Regions from separate parts of the Pseudomonas canadensis genome, predicted to be linked through region 3. Evidence: riboswitches for the same ligand, from Rfam matches in the RefSeq annotation. Region 3 holds a riboswitch; each other region holds the start of a gene.

What was found. A riboswitch is a leader RNA that binds a small molecule or an ion and turns the genes downstream of it on or off. The one in region 3 is predicted to bind cobalamin.
Region 1: it holds a riboswitch for cobalamin, as region 3 does, so the genes downstream of both, RB216_RS19570 (ABC transporter substrate-binding protein) here and RB216_RS12260 (CbtB domain-containing protein) in region 3, are expected to answer to the same signal.
Region 2: it holds a riboswitch for cobalamin, as region 3 does, so the genes downstream of both, cobO (cob(I)yrinic acid a,c-diamide adenosyltransferase) here and RB216_RS12260 (CbtB domain-containing protein) in region 3, are expected to answer to the same signal.

Annotation. Positions count from the first base shown of each region.
Region 1 covers NZ_CP133298.1:4,228,230-4,238,537, forward strand. Annotated here, with positions in the region: gene ptrR (putrescine utilization regulator PtrR) at 43-915, opposite strand; gene RB216_RS19535 (aldehyde dehydrogenase family protein) at 1,020-2,402, shown strand; gene RB216_RS19540 (LysR substrate-binding domain-containing protein) at 2,434-3,342, opposite strand; gene RB216_RS19545 (MFS transporter) at 3,453-4,652, shown strand; gene RB216_RS19550 (protealysin inhibitor emfourin) at 4,656-4,961, opposite strand; gene RB216_RS19555 (M4 family metallopeptidase) at 4,975-6,039, opposite strand; gene RB216_RS19560 (DNA/RNA non-specific endonuclease) at 6,168-7,094, shown strand; gene RB216_RS19565 (hypothetical protein) at 7,399-7,842, opposite strand; cobalamin riboswitch at 7,946-8,140, shown strand; gene RB216_RS19570 (ABC transporter substrate-binding protein) at 8,242-9,252, shown strand; gene RB216_RS19575 (FecCD family ABC transporter permease) at 9,261-10,265, shown strand; gene RB216_RS19580 (ABC transporter ATP-binding protein) at 10,262-10,308, shown strand, end outside.
Region 2 covers NZ_CP133298.1:4,525,587-4,535,894, reverse strand. Annotated here, with positions in the region: gene purM (phosphoribosylformylglycinamidine cyclo-ligase) at 1-409, opposite strand, end outside; gene RB216_RS20950 (DUF2066 domain-containing protein) at 752-1,792, shown strand; gene RB216_RS20945 (AI-2E family transporter) at 1,825-2,898, shown strand; gene hda (DnaA regulatory inactivator Hda) at 3,102-3,806, shown strand; gene RB216_RS20935 (C40 family peptidase) at 4,020-4,649, shown strand; gene RB216_RS20930 (C40 family peptidase) at 4,794-5,330, shown strand; cobalamin riboswitch at 5,485-5,735, shown strand; gene cobO (cob(I)yrinic acid a,c-diamide adenosyltransferase) at 5,815-6,426, shown strand; gene RB216_RS20920 (cobyrinic acid a,c-diamide synthase CobB) at 6,423-7,754, shown strand; gene bluB (5,6-dimethylbenzimidazole synthase) at 7,751-8,401, shown strand; gene cbiB (adenosylcobinamide-phosphate synthase CbiB) at 8,398-9,306, shown strand; gene cobD (threonine-phosphate decarboxylase CobD) at 9,299-10,288, shown strand; gene RB216_RS20900 (cobyric acid synthase) at 10,285-10,308, shown strand, end outside.
Region 3 covers NZ_CP133298.1:2,662,420-2,672,727, reverse strand. Annotated here, with positions in the region: cobalamin riboswitch at 838-1,042, shown strand; gene RB216_RS12260 (CbtB domain-containing protein) at 1,139-1,327, shown strand; gene RB216_RS12255 (CbtA family protein) at 1,339-2,043, shown strand; gene RB216_RS12250 (cobalamin biosynthesis protein) at 2,040-2,432, shown strand; gene cobM (precorrin-4 C(11)-methyltransferase) at 2,503-3,249, shown strand; gene nfuA (Fe-S biogenesis protein NfuA) at 3,440-4,024, opposite strand; gene RB216_RS12235 (fatty acid cis/trans isomerase) at 4,661-6,952, opposite strand; gene metH (methionine synthase) at 7,119-10,308, shown strand, end outside.

The DNA.
Region 1 (10,308 bases), 1.6 Mb from region 3:
CGAGGTGCCAGCATCGCAGGCAAGCCAGCTCCCACATTTGAATTACTGCGCTACCAGATTGCGTTCCTCCAACAACTTCACGAAACTGTTCAAACTCTGCGACACCGTCCCCCGCCGCCAGATCAGCCATGTGTGCAGGATCCGGAAGTTGTCCGTCAGCGGCCACACGCTCACCGCCGCCGACCCCGGCATGCTGTCGAGCATGCTGCGCGGCATAAGCGCCAGCCCCGCCCCGGCGCTGACACAGGCGAGCATGCCGTGGTAGGACTCGATCTCGAAGATCTTGCCCGGTACCGCGCCGTCCTGTGAGAACCAGCGCTCAAAGTGATGCCGGTACGAACAGTTGGAGCGAAAGGTGTAGATATTTTCGCCATTCACGTCCTGGCCGCGTTTGATCGGCGCGTGGTGCAGCGGCGCAATCACCACCATCTCCTCTTCAAACACCGCCACGCCTTCCAGGGTGGAATGCAGCACCGGTCCGTCGACAAACGCCGCCGTCAGCCGCCCCGACAGCACGCCTTCAATCATGGTGCCCGAGGGGCCGGTGCTCAGGTCCAACTCAACCTTGGTGTGCTTCTGGTTGTACGCCGCCAGCAGCGCCGGGATGCGCACCGCTGCGGTACTTTCCAGCGAGCCAAGGGCAAACGCGCCCTGGGGCTCCTCCCCCGCCACGGTCGCGCGGGCTTCCTGCACCAGGTCGAGAATGCGCCGCGCATAGCCAAGGAAATTCCACCCGGCCGGGGACAGGCGCAGGCGGCTTTTCTCGCGGATGAACAATTCCACGCCCAGGTCCTGCTCCAGTTGCTTGATGCGCGTGGTCAGGTTCGACGGCACACGATGAATCAACTGCGCGGCGGCGCTGATGCTGCCTTGCTCGGCAACGGCCTTGAAGATTTCCAGCTGCACCAGGTCCAAATCATTCTCCAATCGTGAACGTATTGCTTAATATTATTCAGTTTCCAGAAAAGAGATAGCCCCGTACGCTGAACCCCACTGAATTCACTCAGCAGGACGGTGCCATGAACGCGACTACCCACGCCCTCTCGATCAACCCGGCCAACGGCGAAACGGTCGGCAGCTATCCGTATGAAACCGCGCAGCAACTGGACGCCGCCCTCGACCGCTCCACCCTCGCCTTCCGCGCCTGGCGCCGCCAGCCAGTGAGCCAGCGCGCCGAGTTGCTGCTGAGCCTGGCCAGCGCGTTGCGCGAACAAGCCGAAGACATGGCGCAGATGATCACCCTGGAAATGGGCAAACCCATCGCCCAGGCCCGTGCCGAAATCGAAAAATGCGCGCAACTCAGCGAATGGTACGCCGCCCACGGCCCGGCCATGCTCGCCCCTGAGCCGACCCTGGTAGACAATGGCAGCGCGCAGATCGAATACCGCCCGCTGGGCCCGATCTTCGCCGTGATGCCGTGGAACTTCCCGGTGTGGCAAGTGCTGCGCGGCGCCGTGCCGACGATGCTGGCCGGCAACACCTACGTGCTCAAACATGCGCCGAACGTGATGGGCAGCGCCTATCTGATCCAGCTGGCGTTCCAAAAGGCCGGTTTCGCCGATGGCCTGTTTGAAGTGGTCAACGTGACCAACGAGGGCGTGTCCAAAGCCATTGCCGACCCTCGCATCGCCGCCGTCACCCTCACCGGCAGCGTGCGTGCCGGCGTCGCCATCGGTTCCCAGGCCGGTGCCGCGCTGAAAAAATGCGTGCTGGAGCTGGGCGGTTCCGACCCCTTTATCGTGCTCAACGACGCCGACCTCGACGCCGCCGTGCAAGCCGCGCTGATCGGTCGTTTCCAGAACAGCGGCCAAGTCTGCGCCGCCGCCAAACGCCTGATCATCGAGGAAGGCGTAGTGGAAGCCTTCACCGCCAAATTCCTGGAAGCCAGCCGTGCCTTGGTGATGGGCGACCCGACTTCAGCCACCACCTACATCGGCCCGATGGCACGCTTCGACCTGCGCGACGAGTTGCATGGCCAGGTCCAGGCCACTTTGGAAGAAGGCGCGACCCTGCTGCTGGGCGGCAATAAAGTACCCGGCGCCGGTAATTACTACGAGCCGACCGTGCTGGGTAACGTCACCGACCAGATGACTTCGTTCAAACAGGAACTCTTCGGCCCGGTCGCTTCGATCATCACCGCCCGCGACGCCGACCACGCCGTGGCCCTGGCGAATGACAGCGAGTTCGGCCTCACCGCGAGCATCTTCACCACCGACCCGGCCAAGGCGCGCGATATCGCCAACCAGCTGGAAACCGGCGGCATCTTCGTCAACGCCTTCAGCGTTTCCGACCCTCGGGTGGCGTTTGGTGGCGTGAAAAAGAGTGGTTTTGGCCGCGAGCTGTCTCACTTTGGCGTGCGGGAGTTCTGCAACGCGCAGACGGTGTGGCTGGACCGCAAGTAACACACGTGGGTGGTACGGGCACGGGTTGTGGCTATCGCCCTCCCAGCCCCGCCACCAAGGCTTCCAGCACCACACTGACCTTGGGCAACGCCTGGCGATTCCTTACCCAGGCCAGCCTGATCGCAGCCCCCTCGGTGGCCAGCTGCGGCAGCACCTCAACCAGCTTGCCTTCCTCCAGCGATGGCCGGACGACCCACGACGGCAGTTGCACGATCCCACAACCGGCCAACGCGGCCTGCATCAAGCCATCGCCATTGCCAATCACCAGGTGCGGCGACATCTGCCAGCGCCGTGCAGTGCCCTGTTCACCGGCGAAGTTCCAGGGGCTGACGCGTCCGTCCACCCAGCCGTAGGCGAGGCACTGATGCCGTTCAAGCTCACGCTCGCACGTCGGGGTGCCATGGTTCGCCAAGTAATCCGGCGAGGCACACAACGTATGCCATTCGTGGGCGAGCACACGCTGTTCGATCGTTTCTGGCCAGCCCTGCGCCCCACCGACACGCACCACCAGATCCACACCCTCCTTGAACGGGTCCACTAACCCGTCGCTGAAGGAAATGTGCGGCACCAAGGACGGAAAAGTCTTCAGCAAAGGCAGCAGCACCGGCAACACCCGGACGCGCCCAAACACATTGGGCAGATCAATGCGCACACGTCCACGCGGCTCGCTTTGCTCGGCGCGCAGCGAGAGCTCGGCCTCCTCCAGGTCAGCCAGCACCCCCGTACAGGTACGGTAAAACGCCACACCGGCCTCGGTGAGGGACAAGCGCCGCGTTGTGCGCAGGAACAGTCGAGCGCCCAGGCGCGTTTCGAGCCGCGCGATGCTTTTGCTGATGGCCGAGGCAGTCAGGCTCATTTTCTCGGCAGCGGCGGTAAAGCTGCCGGAGTCCGCGACACACACAAACACATCAATACCTTTCAAGCGTTCGGAAGAAAACATGCACGCCCCGCATTTGTGAATTCAGGTCAGCCAAACTTGTAATTAACATCCTAAATCAGAATTCAAATCAACAGTAAGCTATGGCCGATGAACCTGGCACTGAGGCTCGGATGCTGACCACGCTGAAAAACTACCCCCTGACCGTCAACCTGCTTCTGAGTGCGTCACTGGTGTTGACCCTCGCCAGGGCCATCACCCTGCCCTATCTGGTGATCTACCTGTCGAGCCAGTTCCAATTGGGCGTCGCCGACATCGGCCTGGTGATCGGCAGTTCACTGATCGTCGGCTCATTATTGAGCCTGTACGGCGGTTTCCTGGTGGACAGCCAGCCAGGTTACCGCTTGATCCTGGGCTGTTGCGCGGTGTTCACCTGCGGGTTTCTGGGAGCGTTTGCCGCGCGGGACCTGTGGGTGTTCTACGCCTGCCTGGTCGCGATCAACCTGGCGTACGCCGTCATTGATATCGCGGTCAAATCAGGATTTGGCCGCCTACTGCCCGTCGATGCGCGCAGCGAAGCGTTTTCGATCAAATACACCCTGACCAACATCGGCTACGCCGTCGGCCCTTTTCTCGGTGCGGGACTGGCCGCGCTCGCCATCAGCCTGCCCTTCCTGGCGTCGGCGATGCTGGGCGCCGGTTTTTTTATCGTTTACGCCGTGTGGGGTGACAAGCACTCGATGCCCGTGGACACAAGCCAGCCCGGCGCGCCATTCCTGGCGGTCGGCAAAGTGCTGCTCAGTGATTATCGGCTGGTGTGTTTTACCCTGGGCGGTGCACTCAGTGCCGTGGTGTTCGGCCAATTCACCGCTTACCTCTCGCAATATCTGATCGTCACCACGACACCCGAAATGGCCTACCGGATAATCAGCAGCGTGGTGGCCACCAACGCGCTGATGGTGATCAGCCTGCAGTACGTGATCGGCAAGCGAATCACCCATCAGCACTTGAATCTGTGGCTCGCAGGTGGGTTGGGCATGTTCATCGTCGGCCTGGCGGGGTTCGGCTTGTCCACCTCGCTGATGTTCTGGGTGGTAGCCATGGCGGTCTTCACGCTGGGAGAGATCATCGTGTTCCCTGCCGAGTACATGTTCATCGACATCATCGCCCCCGATCACCTGCGGGGCATGTACTACGCTGCGCAAAACCTGGGCAACGTTGGCGCAGCCTTGGGCCCGGTGCTGTGCGGGATGGTGTTGGCGACACACCCCGCCCACACCATGTTCTATATGCTCGCGCTGTTTGTGGTCGCGGGCGGGTTGCTCTACAGCCTGGGCGCGTCTCTGGCAGGCAAGGTTAACGCTGCCACCTGAACATCAGCAGCGCACATGCCGACGCACACACTGCACCAGCCCGTCCAGCGCCTGCGACTTCACCGGCGCCAGCACGCAGACCGTGTGCTCGCGCTGATCCTCCTTCACCGTCAGGGTGTAATGCACCTGGCCCGGATTACCGGTGGCAGGTGCATTGCTTTGCGGCAATTGAAAGAAGTCGCAGGCCTCGACAAGCCGCCGCAACTCCTGCTGGTCCTGCTCCGGCAGCGCGTCCAGTTCCACCGTCTGTGGCTTGGCCAGGCCCGGAAAGAACCCAGGCCCGCCATTTTCCTTGATTGAAATTTGCATGGTTGTTCTCGCGTCAGACAGCAATGCCGACCGCTTTCCAACCGTCCTTGACCGCTTTCTGTTCATCCTTGTTTGCGCCGTAGAGTCGGCCCGCAACATCGTAAGTGATACGCGCAAAGCGCAGGAACCCGGAGTTGGGCCGCAGCCGCGCATCCCGCAGCGCGTCGTACCAGATACGCCCAGCGCGCTCCCAGGCAAACCCGCCGAGCTTGGTCGCCACCTGATAGAACGCATGGTTGGGAATACCGGAATTGATATGCACCCCGCCATTGTCCTCGTAGGTCTGCACAAAATCATCCATGTGCCCCGGCTGAGGGTCCTTGCCCAGCAGTTTGTCGTCAAACGCGGTGCCGGGGGCTTTCATCGAGCGCAGGGCGGTGCCTTTGATCTTCTTGGTGAACAGTCCTTTGCCGATCAGCCAATCAGCGTCTTCCGCGCTTTGATTCAAGGCATATTGCTTGATGAGCGAGCCGAACACATCCGACAGTGACTCGTTCAACGCTCCGGACTGATTGAAATACATCAGCTTGGCCTCGTCCTCGGTGACGCCATGGGCCAACTCATGGCCAATTACGTCAAGCGCCACCGTGAAGCGGTTGAACAACTGCGCATCCCCATCGCCAAACACCATCTGGGTCGAGTTCCAGAACGCATTGTTGTAGTTCTGGCCAAAATGCACCGTGGCATCCAGCGCCATACCGGCGTCGTCGATGGAGTTGCGATCAAAGACCTGGTCGAAAAAATCGAAGGTGGCGCCCAAGCCCTCGTAGGCTTCGTCCACCGCGGCATCACCGCTTGCGGGTTGCCCCTCACCACGCACCAGCGTGCCCGGCAGGCTGTCGGTACCCTCGGCGCTGTAGATCGAGCGGCGCTTATCGGCCCCCATGGCCAGGGCCATGTGTGCCGGTCCTTTGGCAGGTTCGGCGACCATGCGCAACGAGCGGAACGTGCTGTCCTTGGCGCGGGTGCGCAGCGCGACCTCCCGTTGCGCCTTGTCGCCGTTGCGCGCGATCTGGTCGAGCATATAGGGCGGGATCAGGCAGAAAATCGGATTGCGATGCGGCTGACGAACACACATTGGCTGGCTCCATTTGGCAGGTGACAACGTCCGGGTCATCGATTCAGGATAGCCCCCAGGGGTTAACGCGTGTCATCAATTGTCATTAACCTATGTTGCAGTCGTGTTTATCCAAGGAGGACTGACTGATGCCCGCACGTAAAACCAAAATCGACCTTTCATACCGCCCCAGGCTCGCTGACCTGCGCCCGTTGATCGCACTGAGCCCCACAGTGCTGGAGGCACGGGCGGCGACGCCACGCGTCACCCCAGCCAGAGACTTGAAGGACCGACGCGGCTACGCCGAGGACTTTCTCGGCAGCTTCGGGGTGCCCTGGCCCACGGTTGAAGATACCTTGGCGGGGGATGCACAGAAGCGCCTGGACTACACGCACTTCTCGATCACGATGTCACGCGCCAAGCGGCTTGCGCTGTATGTGGGCGTCAACATCGATGGTGGTCAGCACGTCGACATCATTCGCAGCAACGACACCTGGGCGTATGACGGCCGCCTGCCCATCGATGCGCAGGTGGGCGAAGCGCTGTATGCCAGCAATGGCCTGGATCGCGGCCACCTGGTCCGCCGACAAGACCCCAACTGGGGCGACGAGGCGCAAACCGCCAACTTCGACACCTTCCATTTCACCAACTGCTCGCCGCAGATGAGCGGGTTCAACCAGAAGACCTGGCTGGAGCTTGAAGACTACATCCTCGATAACACCCAACGCTGGAAAGCCCGCGCCACAGTGTTTACCGGCCCGGTGTTCGCCGACGACGACCGCGTGTACCGAGGCGTGCAGATCCCCAAGGCGTTCTGGAAAGTGGTCGCCTACCTCAGCGACAACGGCAAGCCTAGCGCGAGTGCCTACATGATTGACCAGAGCCGCGAACTGGGCCAACTGGACCTGGTGTTCGGCCAACTCAGGACCTACCAGCGCAGCGTAATCCAGATAGAGCGCCTGACCGGCCTGCGCTTCGGCAACCTGGCCGACTACGACGGCTTCAGCAACGAAGAGCGCGCCACCGGCACGCGGATTGAAGCGCTGATACAGGGTCCTGAAGACATTCGACTCTGACCGACGCTTCACATATTGAACTGCGTCACACCCAACGCCAACCACGATGCGAAGCGAGCCGCTCTGGCTCTTGATCTTGATCTGGCTTTTGATCTCAGGCGCCCCGTCAAACACGCTGGCCGAACGCAGGCTTGAGTCCGTGGGTAACCCGGCAGGACGCCGGGTTAGCCGTCAGGCCGCCTTCGCAGGCAAGCCAGCTCCCACATTCTGGATCACGGGAGTAACAGTAAGATTGCAGCCGGCCGTCAAGCTGCCAGCGCCGTACCCCGCGTGGTGTAGATACCTGCGCCCTTTGGCCGCCCCCTCATTGCGCATTGATGTAATGAAACTGCGCCTGCGACTTCTCAACCGCCGCACGCACGTTTTCCTTCTGCGCATCGGTGCCCGAGTAGTAAATCTGCAGACCCTTCAAATCCTGCCCTTCGACGGCTTTGCCGATCACCGCAACGTCGACCGGCGTGCCAGCCCCCATGATTAAAAAGAACACATCGCCCAAGCGCTTGGTATTCAGCAATTCGCCCCTGAGGCTGGCAGCGTTTTGGTCGCCGGCCATGGAAATCGCCAGGGTGTCGCCGAACATACCGCTTTTGGGGATGCTCATCGTGTGCAAGCGAAGCTTGTCTGAGTCGGCCGGCATCGACTTGACATAGGCGGTGGTGGCCTCGTCGAGAATCTGCTGTTCGGATTTACCTTGCGTGGCACAACCGGCCAGGGTGGCGATAAGGACGAGCGCGACAAATGATTTCACGGTGTATTCCTTGTGATAAAGCGATCCATGGGCTGAGCATCATAGGAGCCTCGCCGCCAGAGAGCTACCGTTGAGTTCACGGCCTCCCGTTCAACCGCGTGATCGACTACCATACCGCGCCGGTTCCCGAACGGGACTAATAGGGAATCCGAAGCGCGGTACACCCGTGCCAATCGGAACTGCCCCCGCAACTGTAGGTGCTGAGCCTGCTCCCTGATGCCACTGGACCTTGTCCGGGAAGGCCGGAGCCTGGCGACGACGCATCAGTCAGGAGACCTGCCGGCCCAAGCTCAATTACTAACCGGCGGGGTGTCCGGGAAGGACATTCTTGCTGTCGCTCTCGCAGCGCTTAAGGGTGTATTTCCGAATGGCACGCACGGTTCACTCGGAGATTGCCCCATGCTGCCACGTGTTACCGCCCTGCTCGCTGGCCTGGGTTTCTGTGCCCTGGCCCAGGCCGCGCCCACTCACTATCCGTTGACCGTGGAAAACTGCGGCAGCCACCTCACCTTCCAGCAAGCGCCGGCCCGCAGCGTGACCATCGGCCAGGCCGCCACCGAAATGCTCTACGCCCTGGGCGTGGGCAATAAAGTGGTCGGCACCTCGCTGTGGTTCAACAGCGTACTGCCACAGTACAAAGCGCAGAACGACAGCATCGAGCGCCTGGCCAACAATGAGCCAAGCTTTGAGGCCGTGATCGCCAAACGCCCGCAACTGGTGGCTGCCGAGCTGGAATGGGTGGTCGGGCCGCAAGGCGTGGTTGGCACCCGCGAGCAATTTCATGAGCTGAAGATCCCCACCTACCTGTTGCCTTCGGACTGCGAAGGCAAGGACAACCTGGTCGGCGCCGACGGCACGCGGCTGGAGCCGTTCCGTATCGAAACCATTTATAAAAGCATCAGCCAACTCGCCGAGATCTTCGACGTGCAGGCACGCGGCCAACAGCTGAACGAAGAACTCAAGGCGCGCCTGGCCAAATCCGTCGCCACCGTGCAAAGCAAGGGCCTCAAGCAAGCCAGCGCCTTGGTGTGGTTCTCCAGTTCCGAGATGGCCAGCGACCCTTATGTGGCCGGCCACAAGGGTATTCCGCAATTTATGCTGGAAACCCTCGGCTTGCATAACGTCGTACAGTCCGACGAAGAGTGGCCCGCCGTCGGCTGGGAAACCCTCGCCAAGGCCAACCCGACCGTGCTGGTGATCGCGCGCATGGACCGCCGCCGCTACCCCGCCGACGACCATGAAAAGAAACTCGCCTTCCTGCGCAGCGATCCGGTGACCCGCAACATGGACGCGGTGAAAAACAACCGCATCATCATCCTCGACGCCCTTGCGCTGCAGGCCAGCATCCGCACGTTCGACGGCCTTGAACAACTGGCCACGGCCATCGACGGCTACGATCTGCACCCATGAATACCAGCGTGATCCACACCCTACTCGCCCTGGCCCTGCTATTAGCCGCCGTCCTCGCGGGCGTGGCCATCGGCGAAACCGCCATCTCGCCGCACGTGGTACTGCAGGTACTCGCGAACAAACTGTGGGCCGCCGGTTATGCGCTCGACCCCATCGACGAAGGCGTGGTGTGGAACTACCGCCTCACCCGCGCCCTGATCGCCGCGGCGTGTGGCGCCGGGCTGGCGACGTGTGGCGTGATCCTGCAATCGCTGCTGCGCAACCCGCTGGCCGATCCGTACCTGCTGGGCATCAGCGCCGGCGCCTCGACCGGCGCGGTGCTGGTGGCGTTGATCGGTGTGGGCGGCGGGTTGATTTCGTTGTCGGCGGGCGCGTTTGTCGGCGCCATGGCCGCGTTTGCGCTGGTGATCCTGCTCGCGCGCGCCAGCGGTTCGGCCAGCGGCACCGGCCAGATCATTCTGGCGGGCATTGCCGGGTCGCAGTTGTTCAATGCACTCACCGCGTTCCTGATCACCAAATCCGCCAGTTCCGAACAGGCGCGCGGCATCATGTTCTGGCTGCTCGGCAACCTCAGCGGCGTGCGCTGGCCTTCGGTGTGGCTGGCGGTGCCAGTGGCGATTGGCGGGTTGGCCGTGTGCCTGTGGCACCGTCGTGCGTTGGATGCGTTTACCTTTGGCAGCGACTCGGCGGCCTCCCTCGGCATTCCGGTGCGCCGGGTGCAGTTTGTATTGGTGGGCTGCGCGGCGCTGGTGACGGCGGTGATGGTGTCGATTGTCGGCTCCATCGGTTTTGTCGGATTGGTGATTCCCCACGCCGTGCGCCTGCTGCTCGGCACCGGGCACTCGCGCTTGCTGCCGGCCAGTGCATTGGGCGGCGCGTTGTTCTTGATTGCGGCGGATGTGCTGTCACGCACCCTGATCAAAGGCCAGGTGATTCCGGTCGGCGTGGTCACCGCGCTGGTCGGTGCGCCGGTGTTTGCGCTGATCCTCATTGGCCGGAGGAATGCGCGATGACCGTGCTGAGCTGCGCAGGATTGGGTTTTAAAGTGCGCGAGGC
Region 2 (10,308 bases), 1.9 Mb from region 3:
GGGAGCAACCCGACAGCTCGCAGCCAGCGCCGATACCGGTCACCACTTGTGCAGCGGTGTCCACGTTCAGCTTGCCGGTGGCGTAGTAGTCCAGGAAGAACAGCGGCTCTGCGCCGCACACCACCAGGTCATTGACGCACATGGCAACCAGGTCGATACCAATGGTGTCGTGCTTGTTCAGGTTCAGTGCCAGGCGCAGCTTGGTGCCCACGCCGTCGGTGCCGGACACCAGGACAGGCTGCTTGTAGCCGGCCGGGATTTCGCAGAGGGCGCCAAAACCGCCCAGGCCGCCCATGACTTCGGGGCGCGCAGTGCGCTTGGCGACGCTCTTGATGCGTTCGACCAATGCTTCACCGGCGTCGATGTCTACACCGGCGTCCTTGTAGCTCAGGGAGGGTTGCTTGCTCATGATCCAGGCCTTTAGGGGGGATTCAGGGGTAACGACCGAGCGGGCGGGGGCTTTTATAAAGGCCACGCCGTTGACGGTCTGCGAAGGCGCGCGATTTTATCAGGCTTGAGGGGCAGCGGCCATCCTCGGGCCGACGGGCAGGGGCATATGGCGTTAAAAAAATGCTAATCGAGTCTGCTTTGGCGCGTATTAAGGTATAGCCTTTACTGCGCTAGCGTTGTGACAGTACGAAAACTTACCAAGACCCTGTGAATGTTTTATCGGTCGCCGTGGTCACAGCCTTGGCAAACCGAGTTCACGCGGTCTGTTCCAGCCGCTAAATTTGTCGTTCGGGAATCTTCCATGCGTCTGTGTAAATTCTTCTTTGTAGGCTGCTTGTCGTTGGTCAGCCTGGCGAGTCATGCCGAAACCCTCAATGGCCTTTATCAAGTACTCGAACCCGTCAGCAGCCAGTCGCCCCAAGAGCGCGACCAGGCCACCCAGCGTGCAGTGCAGACCCTGGTGATCCGCCTGACCGGCGACGCCAAGGCCGCCGAGGGCCCAGGTTTGGCGGCCGTTCGTAAAGATCCGCAACAAATCATCAGCCAGTACGGCTACGACGCCGGCCCGCCGGAAAGCCTGCAAGTGGATTTCGACCCGGTAAGCACTGATCGCGTCCTGCGCGAAGCGGGCTTGTCGATCTGGGGCAGCAATCGGCCGTCGATCCTTGGCTGGTGGCTGAACGACTCCACCGAAGGCAGCAGCCTGGTGGGTGATGGCCAGACCGTCGCCCAGGCGCTGCGCCGTGCCGCGCAACACCGTGGCTTGCCGCTGCGCCTGCCGCTGGGCGACCTGGATGAGCAGGTGGTCGCCACCGCACCGAACCTGGAAAGTGCTGATGCCACGCCATTGCGCGCCGCCTCCGAGCGTTACGGCGCCGACGCTTTGCTGGCCGTGCATGCGCGCCAGGAAGGCAGCCAATGGCAAGCCAAATGGCGCCTGTGGCTGGGCGACAAGAGCGAGCAGGGCACCGTGCAAGGGGCCGACACCGGCGCTGTGGCCGACGCGGTGATGCTGGCGGTCAGCCAAAAGCTCGCGCCACGCTTTGCGGTCAAACCCGGCGTGAGCACCGAACAATTGCTGGAAGTGCAGGGCATGACCTTGGAGCGTTATGCCGCACTGGGTCATCTGCTGGAGCCGTTTGGCGGTCAGCCGCAGTTAGTCGATGGCAATCGCATCGTGTACCGCGTCAATGGCAGTGCCGATCAATTGCGTACCCAGTTGAGCCTGGCCAAATTGCAGGAGATTCCCGCAGGTGAAGCGCCGGTCCAGCAGCCTGTAGTAGACGGCACTCAGCCTGCGGTTGCTCCCGAACCTCAGGCGCAACTGCGTTTTCGTTGGTAGCAGTTTTCTTCTTTATATAGGTGGAGTGGTTTATGGCCGATACGCGTCGTTGGGTGTGGCTAGGCGGGATTGTCCTGCTGTGCGCGTTTGTGTTCCTGCTGCATTCGATCCTGACGCCGTTCCTGGTTGCGTTGCTGCTGGCCTATCTGTTCGATCCGGTGGTGGATCGCCTGGAAAAAGCCGGGTTGTCGCGAACCTGGGGCGTAGTGGCAGTGTTCGCCCTGTTTACCTTGATCATCACGGCGTTGGTGCTGGTGCTGGTGCCGATGTTGGCCAAGCAACTGTTCCGCCTGTATGAGCTGGCACCGCAGATGCTTGATTGGTTGCAGCACACAGCGATGCCGTGGGCGCAGGCGAAGTTGGGGTTGTCGGATGGCTTCTGGAAGTTCGACAAGGTCAAGGCGGCCATCAGCGAGCATATGGGGCAGACCACCGATATCGTCGGTGTGGTCCTCAGTCAGGCCACGGCGTCGAGCCTGGCGTTGATCGGCTGGCTGACCAACCTGGTGCTGATCCCGGTAGTGGCGTTCTACCTGCTGCGCGACTGGGACATCATGATGGCCAAGATTCGCAGCCTGCTGCCGCGTAATCGCGAAGAGCGCATCGTGTCTCTGGCCGAGGAGTGTCATGAAGTGCTTGGCGCCTTTGTGCGCGGCCAATTGCTGGTGATGCTGGCCCTGGGGATCATCTACGCCGCTGGCTTGATGGCCATCGGCCTGGAGCTGGGCCTGTTGATCGGCCTGATTGCCGGCCTTGCCGCAATCGTGCCGTATATGGGCTTTGTGATCGGTATCGGCGCGGCATTGGTGGCGGGGCTGTTCCAGTTTGGCGGCGACCTCTACCCGATGCTGGGGATTGTAGCGGTGTTCATGGTCGGCCAGGCCCTCGAAGGCATGGTGCTGACGCCGTTGCTGGTGGGTGATCGAATCGGCCTGCACCCGGTGGCAGTGATCTTTGCGATCCTGGCGGGCGGTGAACTGTTTGGCTTTACGGGTATCTTGCTGGCGCTGCCGGTGGCGGCGGTGATCATGGTACTGGTGCGCCATGTACACGATTTGTATAAGGATTCGGATGTGTACACGGGGGTTGAAGACCCCGATCTGTAATCCCTCTGCAACAAACCCGGCCCATGCCGGGTTTGTTGTTTCTGAAGCTGGGGCGTCAAACAATCTGCGTAAATCCAACAAGTTAACGCAAACCTTTGATTTTGCTTGGGGTCTGTTGCATTGTGCGCCCGGCGTCACGGGTATAAACTTTGCAAACTTTACACAGAGGCCACTAACGGTTCGTTTGGAGCCGTTCAGTCAGCATGAAACCGATTCAGCTGCCCTTGGGTGTGCGTCTGCGTGACGACGCCACCTTTATCAACTACTACCCAGGCGCCAATGCCGCTGCACTCGGCTATGTCGAGCGGCTCTGCGAAGCCGACGCCGGGTGGACCGAAAGCCTGATCTATCTGTGGGGCAAGCACGGCGTAGGGCGTACCCACCTGTTACAGGCCGCGTGCTTGCGTTTCGAGCAGATGGGCGAACCGGCGGTTTACCTGCCCTTGGCTGAGCTGATGGATCGCGGAATCGGCATCTTCGACCATCTTGAGCAGTACGAGTTGGTGTGCCTGGACGATCTGCAAGCCATCGCTGGCAAGGCAGAGTGGGAAGAGGCGCTTTTTCACTTATTCAACCGCTTGCGTGACAGTGGCCGGCGCCTGCTGATTGCCGCGTCCACCTCGCCGCGCGAGTTGCCGATCAAGCTGGCCGACCTCAAGTCGCGCATGACTCTGGCGCTGATCTTCCAAATGCGCCCGCTGTCCGACGAAGACAAATTGCGTGCCTTGCAACTGCGTGCATCCCGTCGCGGCCTGCACCTCACCGACGAAGTCGGGCATTTTATTCTCACCCGCGGTACGCGCAGCATGAGCGCGTTGTTCGACCTGCTCGAACAGCTCGATCAGGCTTCCTTGCAGGCCCAGCGCAAGCTGACGATTCCCTTCTTGAAAGAAACCTTGGGTTGGTAGCCAGCCAGCTGTTTTCACGGCTTTCGGCAAATTCCAGGCGCCAGAAAACCTGCGTTTGAGCCGGTTTGGCTACGCAAAAGGCAGATATAGGGTGTTAAGGGCTTAGATGTCATAGTCCAAACAAGAAGTCACATAGATCACGATTGAATTTGCAAATCGATGTGATAGAGGGCATAGTCTCGTCTTCTTTACATATCAGCCACGGTCGTGCCCATGCTAAATCGCTTCGCACCCCTCGTGCCCCTCGCACTCGTTACCCTGTTGTTTGGTTGCGCCTCCCACCCTCAACAGGTGGCAGAACAGCAAAAACCACAGGTTCAAAATCAGGCAAAATTCGTTGCTGCACAGTCTGCTTCTGTTTATGAAGAAGAGCTGGCAACGGAAAAAGAACTGGCCAATTTCTCCGGTAGCAAGCCTTACCAGCTCCCAGTTCTTGCCGACAGCATCCTCGAACGCGGCATGTCCCTGATCGGTACCCGTTACCGTTTCGGCGGCACCTCTGAAGCAGGTTTCGACTGCAGCGGTTTTATCGGCTACCTGTTTCGCGAAGAAGCGGGCATGAATCTGCCGCGCTCCACCCGCGAAATGATCAACGTGGATGCACCGTTGGTCGCGCGCAACAACCTCAAGCCGGGTGATCTGCTTTTCTTCAGTACAGCGGGTCGTGGTCGTGTAAGCCATGCCGGTATTTACCTGGGCGATAACCAGTTTATCCACTCCAGCAGCCGTCGCAGTGGCGGTGTCCGAGTCGACAACCTGGGTGATAGCTACTGGAGCAAAACTTTCATCGAAGCCAAGCGCGCACTCGCCATGGCCCCGACGACGGTTACCGCTAGCAAGTAAACTTAAAGTGATACTTGAAGTTTGACGTGTAAGCGCTAGAATCCCTGGACATTGTTGTAATCCGTTCGCGCGAGCTTTGCTTGCGCGTTCTGGTTTTCAGCGTTCGGCAGCGAAAGCCGCATCCAGACCAGGATTGTTCTGCCCATGTCGACCTCGGCCCGCCTGATCCTTATTCTTTGCGCCGCGCTGCTCAGCGCCTGCGCAAGTCGTCCACCGCCCGCGCCTGTAGCGGTTAAACCCAAGCCGGTGTTCAACTATTCCACCCAGAATTTCTCGCCTGCGGCTGAAGACGTACTCTTCCGCGCGCTGGGCCTGGTCGGCACGCCTTACCGTTGGGGCGGCAATACACCGGACTCCGGGTTTGATTGCAGCGGCCTGATCGGGTTTGTCTTCCGCGATGCTGCTGGCATCTCCCTGCCGCGTACCACCCGTGAACTGATCGTGATGCGCGCGCAGGATGTCAGCGAGCAAAATCTGCAGACTGGCGACTTGCTGTTCTTCGCCACAGGCGGCGGTTCACAGGTCAGTCACGCCGGCATCTACGTCGGTGAAGGCCGCTTTGTGCACGCGCCGCAAACCGGCGGTACGGTGAAGTTGGACACCTTGTCCAAGGCGTATTGGCAGAATGCCTACCTGAGCGCCAAGCGCGTATTACCGGGGAATCTGGCGCGGAATCCCTGAATTGGCAGAGATCCAAATGTGGGAGCGGGCTCGCTCGCGAATGCGGTCTGTCAGTTTGTTAATGTGCTGACTGACACACCGCATTCGCGAGCAAGCCCGCTCCCACATTGGTTTTGTGGTGGGTTTAATTGACGCTCCACCCCCAACCCACTAACCTTCGCCGCTTGTTCCAGGTGCTCTGTGACCCATGGGTCGACGGAGTGAAACAGGGAAGCCGGTGAGTGAGCGCACTTGTACACAGTGCTGCCGCGATTCCGGCGCTGCCCCCGCAACGGTAAATGAGTCAAGACGCTGCCTTTTGCCACTGTATCGCTCGCGATATGGGAAGGCGCAGCGTCGGTCTGCGTGTCTATAAGACGTGCGTCACTCATGAGCCCGGAGACCGGCCTGCAACATCCAACAGCATCACGGTGGGCGATGCTTGGCTGTCTGTTTTTTCTTTTTCCTGCCCGCCGTTTTTGTCCAGCCCCAACGGAGAGCTGCCATGACCGATTCCCCCGACCGCGACGAACGCCACCTGGCGCGCATGCTGCGCAAAAAAGCCGTGATCGATGAACGCATCGCCAATTCCCCGAACGAGTGCGGCCTGCTGCTGGTGTTGACCGGCAACGGCAAAGGCAAGAGCAGTTCCGCGTTCGGCATGCTGGCCCGGGCCATGGGCCACGGCATGCAGTGCGGCGTGGTGCAGTTCATCAAGGGGCGTAACAGCACCGGTGAAGAGTTGTTCTTCCGCCGCTTCCCGGAGCAAGTGCGTTTTCATGTCATGGGTGAAGGCTTCACCTGGGAAACCCAGGACCGCCAGCGCGATATCGCCGCTGCCGAAGCCGCCTGGGCGGTTTCCCGCGAGCTGCTGCAGGACCCTTCTATTGGTCTTGTCGTACTTGATGAGCTGAACATCGCCCTCAAGCACGGCTACCTCGACCTGGACCAGGTACTCAGCGACCTGCAAGCCCGCCCGCCGATGCAACACGTGGTGGTCACCGGCCGTGGCGCCAAGCCTGAGCTGATCGAAATGGGCGACACCGTCACCGAAATGGGCATGCTCAAGCACGCGTTCCAGGCCGGTATCAAGGCACAGAAGGGCGTCGAACTTTGAATCAGCCCCGTCATTGCCCGGCCGTCTTGATCGCCGCACCGGCGTCCGGCCAGGGCAAAACCACTGTCACCGCCGCGCTGGCCCGTTTGCACCGCAACCTGGGGCGCAAGGTGCGCGTGTTCAAATGTGGTCCGGATTTCCTTGACCCGATGATCCACGAACGCGCCAGCGGTGCGCCGGTGTATCAGTTGGACATGTGGATGGTGGGCGAGCAGGAAAGTCGCCGCTTGCTGTGGGAAGCGGCAGGGGAGGCGGACCTGATCCTGATCGAAGGCGTGATGGGCCTGTTTGACGGCACGCCGTCCAGCGCCGACCTGGCGCGACACTTCGGCGTGCCTGTCTTGGGCGTGATTGACGGCACCGCCATGGCCCAGACCTTTGGCGCGTTGGCCCTGGGCCTGGCGCGTTATCAGCCAGATTTGCCGTTCGCCGGCGTGCTGGCCAACCGCGTTGGCACCCTGCGCCATGCGCAATTGCTCGAAGGCAGCCTCACCGAAGGCCTGCGCTGGTACGGCGCGTTGTCTCGCGAGACCGGTATCGAACTGCCTAGCCGTCACTTGGGTCTGGTGCAGGCGAGCGAACTGAATGACCTCGATGTACGTCTCGATGCCGCCGCCCAAGCGCTGGGCAGCAGTTGCGAAGTCGCCTTGCCGCCGCCGGTCACTTTTGCCGCGCCTGAAGTGATCGACGCCGAGCCACTGCTTAATGGCGTGCGCATCGCCGTGGCCCGCGACGAAGCCTTCGCGTTCACCTATGGCGCCAGCCTTGACCTGTTGCGGGCAATGGGCGCCGAGCTGAAGTTTTTCTCGCCGATCCACGATCGGCAATTGCCTGACGCCGACAGCCTCTACCTGCCCGGTGGTTACCCGGAACTGCACCACCAGGCGCTGTCGGAAAATACCCCGATGCTCGACGCCATCCGCGCTCATCATGCCGCCGGTAAACCGCTGCTCGCCGAATGCGGCGGCATGCTCTACCTGCTGGACTCGCTGACCGATGTCGACGGCACTCGCGCCGAACTGGTGGGTTTGCTGCAAGGCGATGCGGTGATGCAGAAGAAACTCGCGGCCTTGGCGCTGCAAAATGTCGACTTGCCTGAAGGCACGCTGCGCGGCCATACCTATCACCATTCGCTGACCACCACCGAGTGGCAACCGATTGCACGTGGCCTGAGCCCCAATGGCGGGCGCGGCGCCGAGGCGGTTTATCGCCAGGGGCGAATGACGGCGTCCTACGTACATTTCTATTTCCCCTCGAATCCCCTGGCGGTGGCCGCATTGTTCGCGCCCGATCTTGTAGGAGCCGGCTTGCCGGCGATGAGGCCATGACCGACAACGCCTTTCCCGAGGCCGACCGCCAGGCTGTTTACCGCGCCATCGCCGAACGTCGTGACATGCGCCACTTCAGCGGCGGCACCGTCGCCCCCGAATTGCTCCACCGCCTGCTCCAGGCCGCGCACCAGGCACCCAGCGTCGGCCTGATGCAGCCCTGGCGTTTTATCCGCATCAGCGACCGCCAACTGCGTGGGCAGATTCAACAGTTGGTGGAAGAAGAGCGCGTACGTACCGCCGAAGCCTTGGGTGAGCGCTCCGATGAGTTCATGAAGCTCAAGGTCGAAGGCATCCACGACTGCGCCGAAGTGCTGGTGGCGGCCTTGATGGATGATCGCGAACGCCACATCTTTGGCCGGCGCACCTTGCCGGAAATGGACATGGCGTCATTGTCCTGTGCTATCCAGAATCTGTGGCTGGCGGCCCGAGTAGAAGGGCTGGGCATGGGCTGGGTCTCGCTGTTCGAACCCCAGGCCCTGGCCGATCTGCTGGGGTTGCCGCCCGGCGCGAAACCGTTGGCCGTGCTATGCCTGGGGCCGGTGGCCGAATTTTACCCGGCACCGATGTTGCAGCTCGAAGGCTGGACCGAGCCTCGGCCGCTGAGTGACATGGTGTACGAAAATGGGTGGGGAGTGAGTCAATGAGTGTGGCTTTGCTGTGTGTCGCTGCAGTCGCGCTGGATGCGCTGCTGGGCGAACCCAGGCGCTGGCATCCGCTGGTGGCGTTCGGCAATTTCGCCGGGCGCATCGAGCAACGTTTCAATACCGGTGGCCGCGGCTGGCGCAGCCATGGCGTGACTGCATGGTTTATCGCCGTGGTGCCGCTGACCCTGCTGGCGACCGCTTTATCGTGGGCACCTTACATCGGCTGGATATTGGAGATTCTGGCGCTGTATTGCGCCCTCGGCATGCGCAGCCTCGGCGAACATGTGATCCCAGTGGCCCAGGCCTTGCGCAGTGATGACCTCGAGGAAGCGCGCAAACGCGTCAGCTACTTGGTGAGCCGTCAGACCAGTGAACTGGACAGCACTGAAGTCGCCCGCGCCGCCACCGAGTCAGTGTTGGAAAACGGCAGCGATGCCGTGTTTGCTGCGATTTTCTGGTTTGTCGTCGCGGGCGTGCCGGGTGTGGTGCTTTACCGCCTCAGCAACACCCTCGATGCGATGTGGGGCTATCGCAACGAACGCTTCGAACGCTTCGGTTGGGCTGCGGCCAAGATCGACGACGTGCTGAACTACATTCCTGCACGCTTGGTGGCCTTGACCTACGCCGTACTGGGCAAGACGCGCCTGGCGCTCAAATGCTGGCGCACCCAAGGCCCGACTTGGGACAGCCCTAACGCTGGCCCGGTCATGGCGGCTGGTGCTGGCGCCCTGGGCGTGGAGTTGGGCGGTGCCGCGATCTATCACGGTGAAGTGCACCAGCGTCCGCAATTGGGCGAGGGCCCGGCGGCGGATGCCGATTCCATCGAGCGGGGCTGGCAACTGGTGCAGCGCGGCGTATGGTTGTGGCTGCTGATCCTATGCGCGGGGGCGCAATTCTATGCTTGAGCACGGTGGCCGGTTGCGCAAGGCGGCGATTCAATACGGAATAGCCGAGGCCGATTGGCTTGATCTGTCCAGCGGCCTCGCGCCCTGGCCCTGGCCGATCCCCGAGATCCCGCTGCGGGCCTGGGCGCGCCTGCCGGAAACCGACGATGGCCTGGAGCAGGCGGCCAGCGAATACTACGGCGCTGCGCACCTGTTGCCAGTGCCCGGTTCCCAGGCCGCCATCCAGTTGCTGCCTCGCCTGCGCCGCGCCGGCAAAGTCGGCGTGCTGTCGCCGTGTTATGCCGAGCACGCCGAAGCCTGGCGCCGCGCCGGCTATGTGGTGCGCGAAGTGCAGGAGCAGGAAGTCGACTTCTTTCTCGATGGCCTCGACGTGCTGGTGGTGGTCAACCCCAACAACCCCACCGGCCTGAGCCTGACCCCGCAACGCCTGCTGGACTGGCATTCGCGGCTGGCCCAGCGCGGCGGTTGGCTGGTGGTGGACGAAGCGTTCATGGACGTCACCCCTCAACTGAGCCTGGCGGGCCAGGCCCACCAGGTCGGCCTGATCGTGTTGCGCTCGTTCGGTAAGTTCTTCGGCCTGGCCGGGGTGCGACTGGGCTTTGTGTTGGCCGAGCGCAAGCTGCTCAAGTTGCTGGCCGAGCAGGTCGGCCCCTGGGCGGTCAGCGGACCGACGCGGGTGTTGGGCCAGGTGTGCTTGCGCGACACGGCCGGGCATGTGCGCCAGCGCACGCGTTGCATCGAGGCGGGCCAGCGTCTGTTTGCCTTGCTCGAGCGCCACGGCTTCCAACCCCAGGGCGGCTGCGCCTTGTTTCAATGGCTGATCACGCCCCACGCCGAACGTATGCACGAATTCATGGCCCAGCGCGGCATCTTGCTCCGGCTGTTTGTCCACGACAGCAGCCTGCGCTTTGGCCTGCCCGACACCGAGGCTGACTGGCTGCGCCTGGACCAAGCCCTGGTCGCCTATAAGGACGCCACATGAGTACGCTGATGGTGCAAGGC
Region 3 (10,308 bases):
GTGCTTGGGGGATGGTCAATGATGGGGTTTGGGTTGGTGTTGGTGTACATATCCGTTATTTGGGTGATGGCGGGTATTGGTTCCGCCCTTACGGCGGGTCACTTTGGAAAAGCCCCAAAGTAACCAAAGGGCTCTTGCCCCAACACTCGGCACCTCGCTCACGCTCGGTGTGCCCGTAATCCGACAGTGATTTGGGGGGCCGCCGCCACGCGCCATCCATGGCGCGGGGCGGCTAAACCGGCATCCCTGCCGGTTTACCCCCCAAATCCCTGCCGAATTCCGGCCAGCGTGTTTGACGGGGCGCCTAAGATCAAAATCAAAAGCAAGAGCACAGCGGCCTGACAGCCGGCTTGAGTGGTGTGAAGCAAAAGCAAAATCAAACGCGGTCCTGTAGGAGCCGGCTTGCCGGCGATGGTCTTCAACGATGACGCGGGGAATCAGACAAAACGCGGCGGTATCACGTTTTTCGCCGGCAAGCCGGCTCCTACAGGGACCGCGTATCTACGATGCGAAGCGAGTCGCTCTTGATCTTGATCTGAGGCGCCCCGTTAAACACGCTGGCCGAACGCAGGCTTGAATCCGTGGGTAACCCGGCAGGACGCCGGGTTAGCCGCGCTGGGCCAAGGATGGCCCATCGCGGCGGCCCACGGATTCAAGCCGGAGTGAGGGCACACCGAGCCTAGGCGAGGTGCCGAGTGTTGGGGCGAAGGCCTTTTGGTTACTTTTGGGCCTTTCCAAAAGTGACCCGCTGTAAGAGCGGAACCATAAGCCGCCGTTACCTAAACAATGGATATGCCCCCAACAACCCAATTGACTCCCCTCCCACCCCCATGCTCTCCTACACATCTTGTTTCGGGTGCCCCTCACAGGGTGAAACGGGAAACCGGTGCGTCATAGCGATATGACCAGTCCGGTGCTGCCCCCGCAACGGTAAGCGAGCGAAGTGTCAGATCCACTGTGCCTCCAAGGCATGGGAAGGCGACGCTTAATAGGCGCAATGCCCCTCGCAAGCCCGGAGACCGGCCCGAAAAAATCAGATAACAAACCCGCGGTGGGCGGGCGCTGTTTAAACCCTGCGTGCCCGGCTCGCGGGGTTTTCATGCGCTCGTTTCACCCTGACACCTGAAAGGGACGCGCCATGTCGATCATCAGCAGCACCTCGCACTCCGCCAGCAGCACCTCGACCCTGAGCCAACGCTTGACCGCCGCCATCGGCGCGTCGATCCTCGGCGCGTGCCTGGTGTATTTCGCCGGTTTCTCGCACATCGAGGCCGTACACAACGCCGCCCACGATACCCGCCACAGCGCCGCGTTCCCGTGCCACTGAGACCTGCCGACATGATCAAGCGTATCGCGCAAACCGCAGGTTTCACCGGCCTGGCGGCCGCCCTGCTGCTGACTCTGCTGCAAAGCTTTTGGGTCGCCCCGCTGATTCTGCAGGCGGAAACCTTTGAAAAAGCGCCGGCGGCTACCGAAGTGGCCCACGAACACGCCGAAGGTGCTGCCGCCCATACCCATGACGCCGAAGCTTGGGAGCCGGAAGACGGCTGGCAGCGCGTGCTGTCCACCACGGGCGGCAACCTGGTGGTCGCCGTCGGTTTTGCGCTGATGCTGGCCGGTCTCTACACGCTGCGTGCGCCAACCCGCACCGCCCAAGGGCTGCTGTGGGGTTTGGCCGGTTACGCAACTTTCGTGCTGGCACCGACGATGGGCCTGCCGCCTGAGCTGCCGGGCACTGCCGCCGCCGACCTGGCGCTGCGCCAGACCTGGTGGATCGGCACTGCGGCGTCTACCGCTGCCGGCATCGCCTTGATCGTGTTTGGTCGCAACTGGCTGCTGAAAGTACTGGGTGCAGCGATCCTCGCCGTACCGCACGTGATCGGCGCACCACAGCCGGAAGTGCATTCGATGCTGGCCCCGGAGGCCCTGGAAGCGCAGTTCAAGATCGCTTCACAGTTGACCAATGTCGCCTTCTGGCTGGCCTTGGGGCTGATCAGCGCCTGGTTGTTCCGCCGCAACCGTGATGATCAATACTCGGCATGATCCTGGTGGTCGGCCTGGGGTGCCAGCGGGGTTGTGACGTTCATACCCTGCTGGGCCTGTTTAATACTGCCCTCGCCGAGGGCAGCATCGAGCGCGATAAGATTACTGCGCTGGCCAGTATTGATTTGAAAAAAGACGAGCCGGGAATACTCGCATTGGCCGAAACGCTGAACCTGCCGCTGCACTGTTTCAGCGCCGAGCAGCTGACGACCTTTGAAGATCGCCTGAGCCACAAATCCGAGATCGCCTTCGCCCACACCGGCTGCTATGGCATCGCGGAAAGTGCCGCCTTGGCCCTTGCCGAGCACCTCGCCGGCGGCCCTGCCCGCCTGTTGATCACCAGCAAAAAAACCGCCCAGGCCACCTTTGCATTGGCGTGCGCCGGCTGAAAACCCGATAATCGCCCCTCCCGATCATGAGCATTCTTCATGCTCGCCCGTTTTTCATCAGGATTTCCCCATGACCGTCTACTTCATCGGCGCAGGCCCCGGCGACCCGGAATTAATCACCGTCAAAGGCCAGCGGCTGATCCGAAGTTGCCCGGTGATTATTTATGCGGGCTCGTTGGTGCCGGCCGCGGTACTGGAAGGTCATCAAGCGGAAACTGTGGCCAACAGCGCCGAATTGCACCTGGAGCAGATCATTGATCTGATCAAAGCCGCCCACGAGAAGGGCCAGGATGTGGCGCGCGTCCATTCCGGCGACCCAAGCCTGTATGGCGCCATTGGTGAACAGATCCGCCACCTACGGGAGTTGGGCATTCCCTTCCAGATCATCCCCGGCGTCACCGCCGTGGCTGCCTGCGCAGCCTTGCTGGAGGCGGAGCTGACCCTGCCTGACATCGCCCAGAGCGTGATCCTGACCCGCTATGCCGACAAGACCAGCATGCCGGCCGGCGAGGACTTCGACAGCCTGACGCGGCATGGCACCACCATGGCGATTCACCTGGGGGTCAATCACCTGGAGAAGATCGTCGCTGAACTGCTGCCACACTACGGCGCGGATTGCCCGATTGCCGTGGTGCACCGGGCTACCTGGCCGGATCAGGATTGGGCGATAGGAACGCTGAGCGACATTGCCGAGAAAGTGGCGGCCAAGGGCTTTCGACGCACGGCGCTGATTGTCGTGGGCCGGGTGCTGGCCAGTGACAGTTTCAGTGAGTCATCGCTGTACCGGGCAGGCCATGCGCACCTTTATCGCCCATAACAAACAAAATTAACTTAAGAACATAACTCACTGTTTTAACTGAATAAATATGGTGAACCATGTGAGAGTGGACAAGCCCGGCTCAAAAGTTAATCCTCTTTGACAGATGGCTATCACAAACCACTGATTTTAAAGAATAAAAAAACGGCGCTCACGGGGCGCCGTTTTTTTTTCGCAGTGAACGCCTTACTCAGTAGTAGGCGTTTTCTTTCTGCGTGTGATCGGTCACGTCACGCACGCCCTTGAGTTCTGGAATTCGCTCCAGCAAGGTGCGCTCGATGCCTTCGCGCAGGGTCACGTCCGCTTGGCCGCAGCCTTGGCAGCCGCCACCGAACTTGAGCACCGCAATGCCGTCATCGACCACGTCGATCAAGCTGACCTGGCCGCCGTGGCTGGCCAGGCCTGGGTTGATTTCGGTCTGCAGGTAGTAGTTGATACGCTCGTTCACCGGGCTGTCGGCGTTGACGTTGGGCACCTTGGCGTTTGGCGCTTTGATGGTCAACTGGCCGCCCATGCGGTCGGTGGCGTAGTCGACCACGGCGTCGTCGAGGAAGGCTTCGCTGAAGGCGTCGATGTAGGCAGTGAAGCTTTTCAGCCCCAGGGCGGTGTCTTCAGGTTTTTCTTCACCAGGCTTGCAGTAGGCGATGCAAGTTTCGGCGTATTGGGTGCCGGGCTGGGTGATAAAGACGCGAATGCCGATACCCGGGGTGTTCTGCTTGGACAGCAGGTCAGCCAGGTAATCGTGGGCGGCGTCGGTAATGGTTATGGCAGTCATGGAAACTCCTCACAGGCTTGCCGGCAGTTTACGCCAAATTATTACGCAGGTACAAAGTCCTAGTGTTTTTGTCGGGATAGGTTTGTTTGCGGGGGGGGATGTACATATCCGTTATTTGGGTAACGGCCGCGTATGGTTCCGCCCTTACGGCGGGTCACTTTGGAAAAGCCCCAAAGTAACCAAAGGGCTCTTGCCCCAACACTCGGTACCTCGCCTAGGCTCGGTATGCCCGTAATCCGACAGTGATTTGGGGGGCCGCCGCCACGCGCCATCCATGGCGCGGGGCGGCTAAACCAGCATCCCTGCCGGTTTACCCCCCAAATCCCTGCCGAATTCCGGCCAGCGTGTTTAACGGGGCGCCTAAGATCAAAATCAAAAGCAAAAGCACAGCGGCCTGACAGCCGGCTTGAGTGGTGTAAAGCAAAGGCAAACGCGGTCCTGTAGGAGCCGGGGGGGGACGCCGGGTTACCCACGGATTCAAGCCGGAGTGAGGGCACACCGAGCCTAGGCGAGGTGCCGAGTGTTGGGGCGGAGCGTTTTTGGTTACTTTTTGCGCTCTTCAAAAAGTGACCCGCTGTAAGAGCGGAACCATAAGCCGCCATCACCCAAATAACGGATATTCACTCCAAAAAACCCTCACAAATTCTCATACCGATTCATATCCAACACCCCCTCCTCAACCGGCGTTGTCTCTCGAATGTACTCCGACAAATCATGGAAATACTGCCAAAACAGCGGATGACTACGCCGCACACCCCAACGATCCACAATCTTCTCAAACCGCTTGGCATCCTTGGCCCGCTCCATTTCAGCCACAAACTCCGGCACGTCCTGCGCCGGAATATTGAACATAAAGTTCGGATAGCTGCTCAACACACCCGGATAGATGGTCACTGTGTCCAGGCCCGGCTGATAGCGATAAGCCTCACCCAACAGAAACGCCACATTACTGTGAGCACGATTGCGCAACATGCTGTAGACCACACGCTTACCGCTGGCAGTCTCAACCCGCAGCATCGTCGCTTCAGGCAATAGATCGATAACCTTGAGCCCGGCGGCCGGGCGTGAGGTCAGGCGGCTCAGCGCTTGCTCGGCATCCTGCAACGCCGGGTCGATACCATCACGGGAGCAATAGGCGCCAGTGCAGCGGTTGATCGGGTCCGGGCTGGCATTCAGATCGCCATAACGCGTGAGCAACTGGTTGGCAAAGTCGCGCTTCGGATCGTTTTCGCTCAGATGCAAGCCGGTGGGCTTGTCGTCATCAATCGCCTCATAGTCCATCCACAACTTGAGCTTGCCACTGTTTTGATACCAGTCATCGAGGAAGTCTTCGCGGGAGTCTGCAGGCATCAGGCGCAGGAAGTTCTGCTCGGCGCCGTTGCGGATCAGGTCGAAGTACAAGCGGGTCTGGGCTTGGTGCGACACATTGCCGAACACATCAAAATTCACCGCCAACTGATAATAGGTGCGCTCCAGCAACGGATAGTCAAACAGCCACATCGTCTGCGGCACTTCACCAATCAAGCCCTTGGTCACCGAGGCACTGTCGAAGTGGCGAAAAATGCTCAGCAAGGCGTTGTCATTCCCGGCCCACAGCGACGACCAGCTTGGCGCGGGAACGTCCGCATAGTTGTCACGGCGCAGCGCTTCGTATTGATTACGCTTGTCACGGTAAGCGAGCCACAGGCTCAGCACACTGCCTACGTCATCGTTCTGCCCCGGCATGGCCAGCAACGGCGTGGCCTGGCCGCGATAACGGGCATCGGTGATGTAGAGGTCATGGTCCGGGTCCTGGAACAGGGTCCAGAAATTGTCGCGGATCACGTCCGTGGCGATCTGCCCACGGCACACGGGCCCACGAATAAAGGTGCGTACGAAATACTCGGCGTTGTCCAGCATGAACTGGTAACGCGCCTTGGCTGGAATCGCCTCGAAGGTTTCGAAGGGGTTGGCGCGACGGCCCGGTCCGTAGCCAGGCAAGGCGTTGACCTGCCAGTTGCCGGCGTAGAACAGCGCTTTGATGCGGGCCATTTTCTCGGCGCTGAGCGGGTACGTGATGTGGGTTTTATGCACGATCACGCCCTGCACCGGCCACAGGCGGTAGTAAACCTGGGTGCCTGGGTCATCGTTCGGGCGGCGAGTTGCGATCAGGTCAATCGGCTGCCCGCTCGGCGTACGCGAGCGCACCCACTGGAAGAAATGCCCCGGCTCGCCGTTTTCGAAGTAGAGATGGGCGAGGAACAAATGCTCGAACAACCAGCGCGCTACCAGGCTCTCCCTGGCCCCGGGCTGGTTGAGCAGGTTTTCCCACTGCTGTACCTGCAGTGCTTCCTTGGCGCTGGGTGCCAAGCCTTGTTCATCGATAGGCGCGCCGGACGCGAGCCAGCGTTGCAAGGTCTGATACTGCTGGTCCGTCAGGCCGGTGACCGCCAGCGGCATACCTTCCTTGGGATGGGCACCCGCGTAGGCAGTGAACTCGCCGGGCATGGCGCACATGTTTTGTCGGTTCAGGCCCAGTACGATCTCTTCGGGCAGCTTGGCGTTGGGTTGCAGCGGTGCGTTATGACCCAACTCCAGCATGCGCGCCATCAGCGCAGCCTGGCTGCCCTGCGCATCCAATACTGAGTAAAAGCCCTTCTGCTGCCAGGCCTGCTTGCCGAAAGCGTCATAGAACAGCCGAGTGGTCGGCGTCGCCTGGCTGCGCTCGCCATCGTAGACCGGTACTTTGCTCGCACCTCGCGCTACGCCTTCGGCACTGCCCAGGTTCAGTTGGCAGGCGGAGTCATAGCAGGCATGGCAAGCCACGCATTTCTCGGTGAAGATCGGTTGAATGTCGCGGGTGTACGAAATCGCCGGGGCGGGTCCGTCGGCCTGCGCAATGCAGGCGACCAGTGCCAGGGCAGCACTGGTGATGAGGCGAAGTGACATGTATCCGGTCCCGATTCAATACGTACGCTGAAAATTTGCCGGTGATTCTACCGGGCCACGCCCCCTTCCAACATGAACGATATTCATGCAAAAACTGCGCATGCTCTAAATCGGCACAGGTTTGTTATGATTCACGCCCTCCGAAATGCCTGACCAGAGTAGTCCCATGTCCGATCGTAGCGTTCGTCTGCAAGCCCTTCATCAAGCCCTCAAGGAACGTATCCTGATCCTCGACGGCGGTATGGGCACGATGATCCAGAGCTACAAGCTTGAGGAAAATGACTACCGTGGCAAACGCTTCGCCGATTGGCCAAGCGACGTCAAGGGTAACAACGACCTGCTGGTGCTCACCCGGCCCGACGTCATCGGTGGCATCGAAAAAGCCTACCTGGATGCTGGCGCCGACATCCTCGAAACCAACACCTTCAACGCCACGCGCATCTCCATGGCCGACTACGGCATGGAAGAACTGGCCTATGAACTGAACGTAGAAGGCGCACGCCTGGCGCGCAAGATTGCCGACGCCAAGACCGCCGAAAACCCGGCCAAGCCGCGTTTCGTCGCCGGCGTGCTCGGCCCGACCAGCCGCACCTGCTCGCTGTCGCCCGACGTGAACAACCCCGGCTACCGCAACGTGACCTTCGATGAACTGGTGGAAAACTACACCGAGGCCACCCAAGGCCTGATCGAAGGCGGTGCCGACCTGATCCTGATCGAGACCATCTTCGACACCCTCAACGCCAAGGCCGCGATCTTTGCCGTGCAAGGTGTGTTCGAAGCGTTGAACATCGAACTGCCGATCATGATCTCCGGCACCATCACCGACGCCTCCGGCCGTACGCTGTCGGGCCAGACCACCGAAGCGTTCTGGAACTCCGTGGCCCACGCCAAGCCGATTTCCGTGGGCCTCAACTGCGCCCTGGGCGCCAGCGAGCTGCGTCCGTACCTGGAAGAGTTGTCGAACAAGGCCAACACCCACGTTTCTGCGCACCCGAACGCCGGCCTGCCCAACGAATTCGGTGAATACGATGAGTTGCCGTCACAAACCGCCAAGGTCATCGAAGAGTTTGCCCAGAGCGGCTTCCTCAACATTGTCGGCGGTTGCTGCGGCACCACGCCGGGCCACATCGAGGCTATCGCCAAGGCCGTGGCCGGTTACGCACCGCGCCAGATCCCGGATATCCCGAAGGCTTGCCGCCTGTCGGGCCTGGAACCCTTCACCATCGATCGCAGCTCGTTGTTCGTCAACGTCGGTGAGCGCACCAACATCACCGGCTCGGCCAAGTTCGCCCGCCTGATCCGCGAGGACAACTACACCGAGGCCCTGGAAGTCGCCTTGCAGCAGGTGGAAGCCGGCGCCCAGGTGATCGACATCAATATGGACGAGGGCATGCTCGATTCGAAGAAGGCCATGGTGACCTTCCTCAATCTGATTGCCGGCGAGCCGGACATCTCCCGCGTGCCGATCATGATCGACTCCTCCAAGTGGGACGTGATCGAAGCTGGCCTCAAGTGCATCCAGGGCAAGGGCATCGTCAACTCCATCAGCATGAAGGAAGGTGTGGAGCAGTTCATTCACCACGCCAAGCTGTGCAAGCGCTATGGCGCCGCCGTGGTGGTGATGGCGTTCGACGAAGCCGGCCAGGCCGACACCGAAGCGCGCAAGAAAGAAATCTGCAAACGCTCCTACGACATCCTGGTCAATGAAGTCGGCTTTCCGCCGGAAGACATCATCTTCGACCCGAACATCTTCGCGGTCGCCACCGGTATCGAAGAGCACAACAACTACGCTGTCGACTTCATCAACGCCTGTGCCTACATTCGTGACGAACTGCCGTACGCGCTGACCTCCGGCGGCGTGTCCAACGTGTCGTTCTCGTTCCGTGGCAACAACCCGGTGCGTGAGGCGATCCACTCGGTGTTCCTGCTGTATGCGATCCGCAACGGTCTGACCATGGGCATCGTCAACGCTGGCCAGTTGGAGATCTACGACCAGATCCCGGCCGAGTTGCGCGACGCCGTTGAAGACGTGGTACTCAACCGCACGCCGGACGGCACCGACGCCCTCCTCGCCATCGCTGACAAGTACAAGGGCGACGGCAGCGTAAAAGAGGCCGAAACCGAGGAATGGCGTGGCTGGGACGTGAACAAGCGCCTGGAACACGCTCTGGTCAAGGGCATCACCACGCATATTGTTGAAGATACCGAAGAATCGCGGCTGTCGTTTGCACGCCCGATCGAAGTGATCGAAGGCCCGCTGATGTCTGGCATGAACATCGTCGGCGACCTGTTCGGCGCGGGCAAAATGTTCCTGCCCCAGGTGGTGAAATCCGCCCGCGTCATGAAGCAGGCCGTGGCCCACTTGATCCCGTTTATCGAGCTGGAAAAAGGCGACAAGCCGGAAGCCAAGGGCAAGATCCTGATGGCGACGGTGAAAGGCGACGTGCACGACATCGGCAAGAACATCGTCGGCGTGGTGCTGGGTTGCAACGGCTATGACATTGTCGACCTCGGCGTGATGGTGCCGGCGGAGAAGATCCTGCAGGTGGCCAAGGAGCAGAAGTGCGACATCATCGGGCTGTCCGGCCTGATCACGCCGTCCCTGGATGAGATGGTGCACGTGGCTCGCGAGATGCAGCGCCAGGACTTCCACCTGCCGCTGATGATCGGCGGTGCTACCACGTCCAAGGCGCATACGGCGGTGAAGATCGAGCCCAAGTACAGCAACGATGCCGTGGTGTATGTCACCGACGCCTCGCGTGCAGTCGGTGTGGCGACTCAGTTGCTGTCCAAGGAGCTGAAAGCCGGCTTCGTGCAGCGTACCCGCGAGGAATACGTGGAAGTGCGTGAGCGCACCGCAAACCGCAGCGCCCGCACCGAACGCCTGAGCTACCCGGCGGCCATCGCCAAGAAGCCGCAGTTCGACTGGAGCACCTACACGCCGGTAGTGCCGACCTTCACCGGCGCCAAGGTCCTGGACAATATCGACCTCAACGTACTGGCCGAATACATCGACTGGACGCCGTTCTTCATTTCCTGGGACCTGGCGGGCAAATTCCCACGCATTCTGACTGATGAAGTCGTCGGTGAAGCGGCGACTTCGCTGTACGCCGACGCCCAGGAAATGCTCAAGAAGCTGATCGACGAAAAACTCATCAGCGCCCGTGCGGTGTTCGGTTTCTGGCCGACCAACCAGGTGCAGGACGATGACCTGGAAGTCTACGGCGAAGACGGCCAGCCGATCGCCAAACTGCACCACTTGCGCCAGCAGATCATCAAGACCGACGGCAAGCCGAACTTCTCCCTGGCCGACTTCGTGGCGCCCAAGGACAGCGGCGTGACCGACTACATCGGCG